One region of the Alteromonas sp. AWM4_230 genome, then DNA from elsewhere that is predicted to be linked to it. Evidence: predicted binding sites of a transcription regulator. Region 1 holds the regulator's gene; the other holds the start of a gene.
The links. The regulator FNR, encoded in region 1, switches genes on or off when oxygen is low (the NO sensors DNR and NnrR bind a similar motif). The targets are predictions, from matches to a motif close to TTGATCTAGATCAA.

Region 2: a site for FNR is predicted at 3,286-3,299, ahead of ACXACS_RS04110 (GbsR/MarR family transcriptional regulator). Genes of this name have one in related genera too.

What each region holds. Positions count from the first base shown of each region.
Region 1 is NZ_JBSWTB010000001.1:2,655,119-2,661,267, forward strand. Features, by position in the region: gene ttcA (tRNA 2-thiocytidine(32) synthetase TtcA) at 1-43, opposite strand, end outside; gene uspE (universal stress protein UspE) at 278-1,201, opposite strand; gene fnr (fumarate/nitrate reduction transcriptional regulator Fnr) at 1,488-2,228, opposite strand; gene ACXACS_RS11455 (sulfite exporter TauE/SafE family protein) at 2,274-2,933, opposite strand; gene ccoS (cbb3-type cytochrome oxidase assembly protein CcoS) at 2,920-3,150, opposite strand; gene ACXACS_RS11465 (heavy metal translocating P-type ATPase) at 3,152-5,602, opposite strand; gene ACXACS_RS11470 (FixH family protein) at 5,602-6,081, opposite strand; gene ACXACS_RS11475 (hypothetical protein) at 6,100-6,149, opposite strand, start outside.
Region 2 is NZ_JBSWTB010000001.1:950,903-957,051, forward strand. Features, by position in the region: gene ACXACS_RS04100 (cytochrome d ubiquinol oxidase subunit II) at 285-1,292, opposite strand; gene ACXACS_RS04105 (cytochrome ubiquinol oxidase subunit I) at 1,304-2,677, opposite strand; gene ACXACS_RS04110 (GbsR/MarR family transcriptional regulator) at 2,689-3,246, opposite strand; gene ACXACS_RS04115 (ATP-binding protein) at 3,470-6,149, shown strand, end outside.

The DNA.
Region 1 (6,149 bases):
CGTTTAACGTCGGCGCATCAGCACTGCTTGTGCCTAAACTCATAATTAACTAGCTTGGTTTGTGATAAAGGCGCCATTATACATTAAAGCGCCTTTTCGAGACTATGGCTGTGTTGTTAAATTTATCGAGAAGCGTTAAGTACTGATTTAAGCGTGTATGATTAACTCTCGGAATTAACCGCTAAATGCGCAGTTTTTTTCATGAAAAACGCCCATCGCCGATTCGCCATTTGTCGCCACCAAGTGTCTTGGTATTTAAGCGCAATTAAGTCGTTAACTACACGGTTATCGGTGATTCAAACCCATCTGGCTTAATCGCAAGTACGTCACAATTTAGTTCATCAATAACGTGCTCGGCAGTATTGCCAATAAGCGCCGCCGAAATACCAACCCGTCCCACGGTGCCTATTACAACTAACTCGGCATCGAGTGTTTTAGCCACTTGCGGGATAACTTTTTCAGGCAAGCCTTCTTTCACCACACATTTATTTTCTGGAATACCATATTTCAGCGCGTGACTACGCATTTCTTTCATGTGATGATTTTTTACCGCATCGTGATACGTATCAGGGTCAAACTCTGGTACTTCAATGGCGATGTTAAGTGGAGTTGTAGGGTAGCTATTCACCAAATTAACGTTACCTTTCAGCAAAGAGGCATAATCGTTAGCGATTATCGTAAGCTTGTCGTTTAGTGCAGCATGCTCATCATCTTCACTGCCTACGTTTACTGCAGCTATAATTTCACCGCCTTCTGGCCAGTCGTGTTCTTTAACGAGCAGGACAGGGCGTGGGCACTTGCGCATTAGATGCCAGTCTGTAGGGGTAAAGATTACTGAGGCAAGGTCGTCATGTTTTTTAGTAGCTTTTACTACTAAGTCGATTTGGTTATTAAGGGCGTAATAAATAATCGATTCATAAGCACGGTTGTTCCACTCAACCACAATATCGGTCTCTGAAAAGCCTTGTTCTTTTAGCTGGGCAGATAACCATTTGGCGTGCTCTTTTGTAACGGCATCGCGCATTGATTCACGTTCGTCGGGGCTAAGCATGGTTGTCATATCGTAAGACAAATCATATACCACCATCATAGCGGTAACCGTGGCGCCGGTTTTTGACGCAAGTTCATAGGCACGGCTTAGGGCAGGCTGGTTGTCGCGCTCCGCGTCCACCACGGCAAGAATTCGTTTACACTCAATCATAACGTCTCCTCAACTACAAAGCTTTGTATGGCTGTCGACATCGAAATTGTTTCAAAACAGTTTATATAAACCAGTTACATTAACTATAAACCACATTTTGAAAAACGTAAGTTGTTTTGGATCAAGCGTTAACAGTTCGTTGATAAGTAAAAAGGCTTCATTGAACAACAAAGGTGCTTTACATGCTCAATGGATATGGTGTGACTTATGAGGGGATACAGTGAAATTATAAAGCTTAAAACTAAAAAGCGCGCATGAAGCGCGCTCAAGATAACAGAAGAATAAATTAACCGTTACAGACTACGCTAGGGCCATTTAACGCCTCCAACTTGGTATTTAACCGATCAAAATCCAAAATAGAGATCAATTTACCGTCTACTTTGATAATGTTTTCTTTCTGAAAACGGCTTAATAGACGACTAATGGTTTCTATCGTTAAGCCTAAGTAGTTGCCGATTTCGTTTCGGGTCATAGTTAGGTGAAATTCTCTGTGCGAGAAGCCGCGCTCTTCAAAGCGCTGAGATAGGTGCGATATAAAATATAGCAAACGCTCTTCGGCAGTACGCTTGTTTAAAAGCATGATCATGTCGTGATCTTGTTTAATTTCTGCGCTCATAAAGCTCATGATCTGATGGCGTAGCTTAGGAAATTGAACCGACATTTCATCAAGGGTTTCATATGGCAGTTCACATACCATGGCGGTTTCTAGCGCTGAGGTGTAACTTTGATGCTTACTTTCGCGCAGGGCATCGAATCCAATAATATCACCAGGGAAGTGGAAGCCAGTGATTTGCTCTTCACCATCTTGATTAGTTACAAATGACTTAAAAGAACCCGTTCTTACGGCAAAAAGCGAATGAAATTTATCGCCAGTTTGAATGAGCGTATCACCTTTGTGAAGCGGCTTTTTGCGCTCAATTATATCGTCAAGAGACTCGATTTCTGTTTTGTTCAGCGCCACCGGTAAACACAAGTGACTGAAGCTACAGTTTTGACAGTGAATAGAAAATTGGCTTCCTTTGCTCATAATACATGCTCTTTTGAAGATTACCCAATAATGATACACCCATTTTTAAACGATTGCGCCATGAATAAGATAAGCTGCATAAATGGCCATTATTACGGCAATTATTTGTCTAACGTTATTGTTTTGAAAACTGCTAACAATATACTGACTGCCTGCACTTGCTGCGAGTAGCGTTGGCAAAGTACCTAAACCGAAGAAAAACATGATGGCAGCGCCCTGCAATGCATTCCCCGACGCTAAAGACCAAGTAAGTGTTGAATACACTAATCCACAAGGCAGCCAGCCCCAAATAAACCCATAAGGAATAGCACTAAAAGGGGTTTTAAAAGGTAAAAAACGCTTAGATAACGGCTGCAGTTTAGAAAATAAACCTTTGCCTGCGTTTTCTAACACCGTTAACCCTGTCCACCATTTGCCTAAATAACAGGCCAACAACAGCAACATAATACCGCTGAGTAAAGACAGGGCATAGTTGGCCAGAGGAATATAGTCTGCTGCAATTTTGCCAAGTGCGCCGGTCAGTGCGCCAGCAATGGTGTAGCTAGCTATGCGCCCCATGTTATAGGCTAGGGCGTAAGGCACTGCTGAAGCACCTTTTGGTGACACCATTCTTAGCGCTGCCACTATACCGCCGCACATACCCACGCAGTGAACACCGCCCGCTAAGCCGATAAGAAAAGCTGAGAAGTAATTAATCCCCTCCATGCTGCCCTTGGTTTTTCTCTACTTTAGTATTCTGAAGTTGCTTGCGTTGTTCAGCGAGCTTTTTTTCTTCTGGCGGAAGGTCATCGTCAAACAGTATGCTGTAACCTTGACGGTCTAAATCTTCAAACTGATTAGTTTTAACCGCCCAGAAGAATATTACGATAGCGACGGCTACTATAATGATGGCGATTGGAATTAAAACGTAAATAATGCTCATACTATTTGCCCAGAAGTCGCGTAGAGTTTGTCACTACTATGATACTGCTTAATGACATGCCAACAACCGCCATCCACGGCGAAAGTAGGCCAGATACGGCGAAAGGTAAGATCAAAACGTTGTAACCTACCGACCAACCAATATTTTGTCTTATTTTTTGCTTCACTTGATGCGCAGTTCGGATGAGTTCTGGCACAGAAAGCAACTGATCGCCAAGCAAAATCACGTCGGCTGCAGTTTTCGCAACATCTGTGGCATTACCTACCGCTATCGCTACATCAGCACTTGCAAGAACAGGGGCGTCATTAATACCATCGCCCATCATCATAACCTTTGAGCCAGATTGCTGCATAGCTTGAACCGCTTCATATTTCTGCTCTGGGGTAAGGCCCCCTTTAGCGGCAGATATTGGTAAAGATTTAGTAAGAGAGTCAACGTTTTGCTGTGTATCGCCGCTTAGTACAGCGAGGGTATGACTTTTTGCCAATATATCGAGGGTTTCTTGGGTATCGTCACGCAGTGAGTCACGAACTTCAAAAGCCGCCATAATACGGCCTTTGACAGTAAGAAATACGTTAGCCGAGGGATAGCGCTCGATAAATGATTGCTGTGATTCGTGAACACTGAACGCTGCTGAGCCCATGGAGAATAGCGTGTCATTAATTTCACCGCTAATTCCGCCTCCTGGCGTGACCGTGAAATTTGTCACTTTGTGTACGGTGTTGCCGCTTGACGTTTTATCACCGATAAAGGCCTTATCACCGCTAAAGGCTTTTTTGTCGCTAAAGGCTTTAGCAATAGGGTGCTCAGAGCGAGATTCTAGTGCGCGGGCAATTGATAGCGCACTGTCGCTGTCTACGCCGTCAGCGTACCAAGCGTTTGAAATAGTGAACTTACCTTGTGTAAGCGTACCGGTTTTGTCGAGCGCGATAGTGTCAATGCCAGTGATTTGCTCAAGAGCATCGGCTCGCTTTAGCAAAATACCTTTTTTGTTTAATTTCGCCATAGCACAGGTTAGCGCTGATGGCGTGGCTAATCCTAAGGCGCAAGGGCAGGTTGCTACCAGCACGGAAATGGTGATCCAAAATGCATCATCACTGCCGTTATAGGCCCAAAACGCGTAGGTTAATACTGAAATTAGCAGTACTGCCGTAACAAAATATCGAGAAAAATTATCAGCTAACTGCGCAGCCTTAGGTTTGCTCGCCATCGCGCTTGCTTGAAGCCTCACAATTTGATTTACCAGCGCATTTTTAAGAGTCTGCGTAACCGTAATGGTAAGGCTGCCGTCCTGACATACGGTACCGCCATATACAGTGCTGTTATCTGACTTTCGTACTGGGTTAAATTCACCCGTTAGCATAGACTCATCAACCGCAGCGTTACCTTCTGTTACCAGCCCATCAATGGGAATTGTCTCACCGGGCTTAACTAGTACTACATCGTTCACTTTTAATTGCTTTGCTAAGCATTCAGTAACACTGCCATCTGGCATTAATTTAGTCGCTGAAACAGGTACATACTGCATCATATTGGCAGAAATCTGAGCTGCTCTGTGACGACTACGGTGTTCTAAGAATCTGCTGAGCAATAGCAAGAAAATGAACATACAAATGGATTCAAAATACACTTCACCTTGCTCTAATACAGTAGAGCGAATACCGGCTATGTAGGTACCGAATATGGCGAGCGTAACGGGCACATCCATATTAACCGTTTTAGCGCTTAGCGCTTTGGCGGCGCCCACATAAAAGGTACTGCCTGAGTACAGTACTACAGGTGTAGTTAGCGTAAGGGCAACCCAGTAAAAATACTGTCGGGTCTCTAATTCAATAGCGCCAAACCAATCAAAATACAGCCCAGTCATCAGCATCATAACCTGCATGGTCATAATGCCTGCTAGGCCAAGCTTTTTCAGAAAGGTTTTTTGCTCGCGTTTATAGCTGGCTTCGTGTTCATCTGGGTGAAATGGCGACCCAATATAACCAATGCGTTTTAGCGTAGATAGAATTTGGCTAAGCTTAATTTGAAAAGGTGACCAAGTAACTAAAGCCCGACGCTCTTGAACATTTACAGCTACTTGCTTGATACCTTCAACTTTCGATAATTGCTTTTCAATAAGCCAGCCACAGGCAGCGCATGTAATACCCTCAAGGGTTAGCTGAATTTGCTTATCTTGCCCTTCTTCAAACACGAACTCTTCCTGAAGGGAAGGGTCGTCGTACACCTTGAGTTTATCTAAGGTTTCCAAAATCCCATCGTCAGACTTTTGGGCAGGTTCTGTTCTAAACTGGTAATAGTCTTCTAAACCATTATTAACAATAGCTTCTGCCACGGCTAAGCAGCCAGGGCAACACATGTCGCGTTGTTGCCCCAATATGACAGTAGTGAACTTCCCATCGTCTGCGGCTGCCACAGGAAGCCCACAATGGTAACAATCGTGATTGGCCATTATGGATTGAACTTCATTTTTCCAGAATGGGGTAGATAGACGGTGTTTTGAATTTTCCAGCTATCATCAATAGGTGTGAGCGATATGCGCCATTTACCGTCTAGGTTTTCTTCAATAAAACCGCGATAAATACCGTTGGCATCTCGACTTAGTAAAACGCTGACATCACGCTCTTCAAGCGTTACGTGATAAAAGCTCAATTTAACGGCATTACCTTCTTGAGGAATGCCCGAGTGAAATTGCAGCGCTATGCTGCCATCTTCAATGGTTAAATCGGTAGTAATATTTAAACGGCGGGCGATTGCCTCTTTGTCTAGACGTGCATTAATTGCTTTACCTTCTTTGTAGTAATCGTCTACAACAAGGCTATCTTCAGTAGAAATAGCAAGGTTTAACAACACGCCACCCATGATCAGGGTAATAATAGGAACCGCAATTAAAAACCAGGGCCAGAATTCTTTATACCAGGGTCTATTCATCGAAATCTTTTCTCGTATTTACTTCACTAGCAAGGTCGCTAACAACATATCTATTATTACTCGTGAAC
Region 2 (6,149 bases), 1.7 Mb from region 1:
ATAATAAGGATAGACTCAGTAGAACTGAGCATCCTCTATTCATTGGTATACATTGTTCGAGGGAAAGGATCATATTTTGATCGCAGGTTTTCAGATCGAGTTTCCGAGCAGGTTATAGTCGTCGCCGAAAACGCCACAGGCCAGAAAGTAGTTGGAAACAGAATAAACTCACAACGTATAAGCGCCAATTATAGCGCTGAATAGAAAGTGAACACCACTGACTATCAGTGATGTTCACTATTGTTTTGAGTAATTAGGATCTGCTGGGATCCCAATAATAAATACTAGTAGTAAGAAAGCTTCTCTGATTTACCGGAGAAAATCTTATACACCATGGCCGTATAAGCCAGAATGATTGGCACAACAATAACTACACCGACTAGCAAGAAGCGCAGGGAGTTAGCGTCACTGAGCGCATCCATCACCGTCATCTGCCCAGGTATAATAAACGGGTAGTAACTAATGCCAAATGCGGTAAAGCAAAGTAAAAATACAAGCAAGGCTATAAAGAACGGAAGCCATTCGCCTTTACCTTGAGCGTCAGGCAGCTTTTTAAGCAATACCCCACACAATGCTAAAAGCGCAAAACATGCTACGGGTATAGCAAAAAGCACATAGCCCCAAGGTGCAGACAGCCATAAGTCTCGCACATCATCGTGTAGGGTTAAATTAGCGATACTTACTGCAGTAATTCCCACAGCCAGTACAACCAACCCTCGGCGTGCCCAATAATATGCTTTTTCTTGAAGCTCTCCTTCGCCTTTGAGTATTAACCAGCATGAGCCAATAAATGCATAGGCCGCTGTTACTCCAAATGCCGCAAGTAGAGCAAAGCCTTGAGCCCAAATATCAGTGCGAAGCCCTGTCACGTAAATACCTAACATGTATCCTTGCGCGAGCGTAGTTAAAAGCGAACCGTATTTAAATACTAAATCCCACTTACGCTTTTTCACCTGCACAACCTTGGCGCGAAAATCGAATGCCACACCGCGCAAAATAAGCCCTAACAACATGAAAGTTGCAGGTAAGTACAGAGTTTGCAGAAACTCGCTATGGGCTTCAGGAAAAGCAATGAGCAGTAAGCCTATGGCAAGCACAAGCCAGGTTTCATTGGCATCCCAGTAAGGCCCAATAGAGGCTATCATATCGTCGCGAAAAGCCTCTTTTCTTGGCGGTATTAATACGCCAACACCTAAGTCATAGCCATCTAAAATAGCGTACAGTAATACAGATAAACCAAGTAAGCCGACGTAGATGTTTCCAAGCATTTCTGCTGATACATTTTCAAACATGTTTGCTCTCCTTATACCGTGCTTGGGTCAGGTTCAGAGGGTTGCATCTTAGCCTTCGCTACTTCGCGCTCTTCCGTCGTTATTTCCTCGATTTCCACTGCTTTTCTACACATCAACATAAGCGTTCCCATGTATGCGATTAAGAGCACCGTGTAAATGACGAGGTAAAGCGTGAACGACAGAGCAATATTGGCCGGTGGCAATTGGGTAACAGCATCAGCGGTTCTTAAGACGCCACTCACCAAATAAGGCTGTCGACCTATTTCTGTAACGTACCAGCCAGCTAACGTTGCTATCCAGCCGCTAAATGCCATACCTGCAAACGTACGTTTCAGCCATACAGGAAATTCTTTCTTGCGAATAAGGTAAAGACTACCAAGCCATGAAACAGCCAGCATTAGCATACCCATACCTACCATGACTCTGAAGCCGAAGAAAACAGGGGCTACAGGTGGGTGCTCTCCCTCAAACTCATTAAGCCCTTCTATCTCTCCTTTGAGCTCATGGGTAAGAATTAAACTTGCACCGTAGGGAATAGGAATTTCAAAATGATTCTCTTTGCTTTCTTCGTCAGGAATTGCAAAAAGCAACAAAGGTGCGCCTTCAGTGGTTTCCCAAAGCCCTTCCATCGCCGCTACTTTCTGCGGCTGATGTTCAAGGGTATTTAAACCATGCATGTCGCCAGCAAAAATTTGCAGCGGAATTAACACTGCCGCCGTATAGGTGGCAGTTTTAAGCGCGAGCTTAGGCGCAAGCTTGTCGTCGCCTTTAAGCATGCGGTATGCCGAAAGCCCCGCTATTAAGAAACTAGCTGTCAATCCGGACGCTAACATCATATGAGCAAAGCGATAAGGGAAAGATGGGTTGAAAATAATTTCTTTCCAGTTTGTGGCATAAACCACCCCATCAACTACTTCAAAACCTTGTGGAGTTTGCATCCAGCTATTAAGCGCTAATATCCAAAATGCAGATGTTGTGGTGCCGAGAGCGACTATAAGGGTGGATGCTGTATGCAGCCAGTTAGGAACACGGCGTATACCGAATAGCATGATACCCAGGAATGTGGCTTCTAAAAAGAATGCGGTAAGGACTTCGTAACCTAAAAGAGGGCCTGCTACGTTACCCACTTTCTCCATGAATCCAGGCCAATTAGTGCCAAACTGAAATGACATTGTGACGCCGCTAACCACGCCTAATGCAAAGCTTAGGGCAAATACACGTACCCAAAAACGATACATGCGCATCCACACAGGGTGACCTGAAATGTTAGAACGCAGTTTAAAATAGAATAGAAACCAGCCCATCGCCATGGTGATGGTTGGAAATAAAATATGGAAACTAATATTTAACGCAAATTGTAATCGAGACAGCAAGAATGCATCCACAGAGAGCCCCCTTAGTTAACGCTGTTTTTCCCCGGAAGCAGCTTGTCCTTAAGCTCAAGCATACGGCCCACGCCAGAACCTAACTTCATCAACGTGTTTAGCTTTTCAGGTCCAAGATTTTGAAGCTCTTCAGACCATGCAGTAATTGATTCGAGTAAATCATGAATTTCGTTCAGTTTATGCTGAGCGTTCGCCTCCTTTTCATTAGCAGGTGCATCGAGCAGCAGATCCCGAAGCAGGCTCATGGTGGGATCTATTTCACGCTTTCTACGCTCTTCAAAAACCCGGTTTGCTAATGTCCAGATATCGCCAGCGGGAATAAAGAATTCTTTTCTCTCGCCGGGAACGTGATGTTGTTTTACTAGGCGCCATGATTGAAGCTCTTTTAAACCCATACTGGTATTGCCTCTCGAGATATTGAGCGCATCGGCAACCTCTTGTGCAGAAATGGGCTCTTCGTTTAATACAATAAGCGCAAGAATTTGCCCTACTGTACGATTAAAACCCCAGCGGCTTCCCATTTCGCCGAAGTGCATGACTGCAGATGTAATTAAAGGCGTCATTTTCATTCTTATTTTCCAGAAGTTTCAGAAATTATTGAAAGTTTATTGTGTAGGATCAAAAAAGGCAACAATAAAGTGCTTTGTAAGCTAAATTTTATTGATAATTTAATAAAAGTTAATTAGGAAAGTTTCAACGATATTGCATGCTTTGGTTGCAATAAGTTGTTATCGTGGTTGTGTAATTAAAACCCTCATGAAAGTTCGCTTTCAAAATTTCTCGGCCAAGGCAATGCAGCACGTTACAGATAAAAAGATAAAGACGCTTCAGAACTGCGAAGATGAAGCTATCCACCTAATCGAAAGTGTTCAAAGCTTTGGTTACGTTATAGCGGTAGACCCTGAAACTAAAAAAATTCAGGTGTTCAGTGAAAACATTAATGAGCTATTTAAAGTCAGTATCATTGCGGGTGAAACTCTCATCACTGAGCTCATAGATACCCCTTCCGAAGATGCCCCCACTTTTCAAAGTATTTATCAAAGCGTAAAAGGCGGAAACACTCGCCGAGCGTATCAATGGAAATTTGCCGACAACGCGCTTCATTTAGACAACTGGGAAAAAGAGGGGAGCGGTGTCGCGTTCGATTCAAACGGTTTACTTGTTATTGAATTAGAGCCTACCCCGCAGCTTAGCTATGAAGCTGCCCAACAATGGGTACCGATGGACGTAGATATTCGCACGTTGCTTCCTGATGTGGATGGGTGCGAGTCTATCGGTGATGTCGCAGACGCCATTGCGGGCGTATTTAAGCGCTACATAGGGTTTGATTCGGTGATGGTTTATCAATTCGATAAAACCTATAGCGGAGAAGTAATTGGCGAAGCAAAATTACCAGCTTCACGCTCTTTCAAAGGTTTGAAATTTCCGGCATCTGATATTCCTAGCCAAGCCCGAGCTCTGTACTTAAAAAATCGCGTACGTTGCGTATTTGACGTAGAACAAAACCCTATTGCTTTAAAGCCAACAGTGCAAGAAGCAGAGCGACCGCCACTGGATTTATCCATGTCTATGGTTCGTTCAGTGTCGCCGGTTCATATTACTTATCTTAAAAACATGGGTATACGTTCATCGTTTTCAGTGTCCCTTGTGTTTGAAGGTAAACTTTGGGGGTTACTTGCTTGTCACAATAACGAGCCTAAATATATCGACCAAAAAAAGCGTTTGGTATGCGAATCCCTCGGTCATCTCTATGCGTGGCAGCTACATACTAAAGCCTTGCATGAAAAGAAAGAGCAGTTTCAAATTCGCCAACGTAAGCTAAACACTATTATTCACCAGCTTACTGGCTTTGCTAACCCGCTTGAGGCGATAACCCAAAAAGAAAAAGGCCTTTTGGATGTTGCCAATGCATGTGGTATGGCGGTTATTACCCCTGTAGATAAGTATTTAGTAGGAAAAACGCCCTCTGAACAAACATTAACTCGCCTTCTTGACAAATTCGTCATTCCAAACTCTGAAGAGTCAATTGCTATTAGCAAGTTGGCGGAAGAAGTGTCGGAACAATGTGACCTTAATGGCATTCGCGGCATGTATATTTCCTGTGTATCCGCCAAGCTTGGTTACTACACGGTTTGGTTTAGAGAGCAAAAAGACAAAACTATACGATGGGCGGGCCGCGAGGCCGCAAACAAAGATATTGGTAAGGTACTAACGCCTCGTAATTCCTTTGATATGTACTTACAAAGTGTTGCTGATGAGTCGGTAGAGTGGAGCGAGGATGATCAGCTTATAATAGAAGGTTTTGATCACCTATTTATACCTTACGCGCTAAGCTTAAAAGCGTCGCTCGATAAGCAAATTAGTAAATTAGAAGAGTTAGATAAAGCTAAAGATCAGTTTTTGGCGAGTATTTCCCATGAACTTCGTTCGCCCCTTAATTCTATTGTAGGTTGGACGGACTTAGCACTGATGGATGTGACGAATGTCGATAGAATGTCCGATGCATTAGGCGTTATCAAACGCGCTGCGTCTACACAGGCCGCGTTAATTAACGATATCTTAGATTTATCGCGCATTATCTCCGGCACCATGAAGCTCAGCACGCATTCACTTAATATTGCTTCATCTATTTCTGAGGTGGCTAAATCATTTGAAGCGGGCTTTGCCAGTAAAAATATCCATTTGTCGATCAATTGCGAAGATGAGCATACTCAAATTCTGGGTGATAATTTGCGTATTAAGCAGGTGATAAATAATCTGCTCAGTAACGCTCTTAAATTTACAGCAAAAGGTGGAACCGTACATGTGCGGGGGCGAAGGGAACATTCTAACTACTTGTTTCGTGTAAAAGACAACGGTAAAGGAATGACCCAAGATCAGATAGCCCGGGTTTTTGAACGCTTTTACCAAGGTAAAGACTCTCATAACAAACTTGGCTTGGGGCTGGGTTTATCTATTGTAAAGAGCCTAGTTGAAATGCACGGCGGGGAAATTCGCGCCGAAAGCGATGGACTAAATTCCGGGACTACTTTCTTTGTATCTTTGCCTATTGCTCCTCTTAGTTTGCACGATGACATTATCGAAACCAAGAATAGCGAAATCAGTGATTTAACCGAGTCTTTGCGTTTAAGCGGTTTACGAATCTTGGTAGCAGAAGACGAGCAAGACGCCCGTGACTTTATAAAGCTGTTTTTAGAGTCTAACGGTGCCCGCGTCAACGTAGTTAAAAACGGGCTGCTCGCATGGAAAGAGCTAAACGATATGCCCGAAGCTTTCGATCTATTACTGTCGGATATTGGCATGCCGGAAATGGATGGGTTAGGTCTAGTGTTAAAAATAAGAGCTAGCGAAATCCCCGAGATTGCGAAGCTCAACGCTGTGGCACTTACCGCATACGCCTATACATCAGACCGCGTTAAAGCCCTTAAAGCAGGCTTTAATAATTATGTATCTAAACCCGTTGACGGAGAAG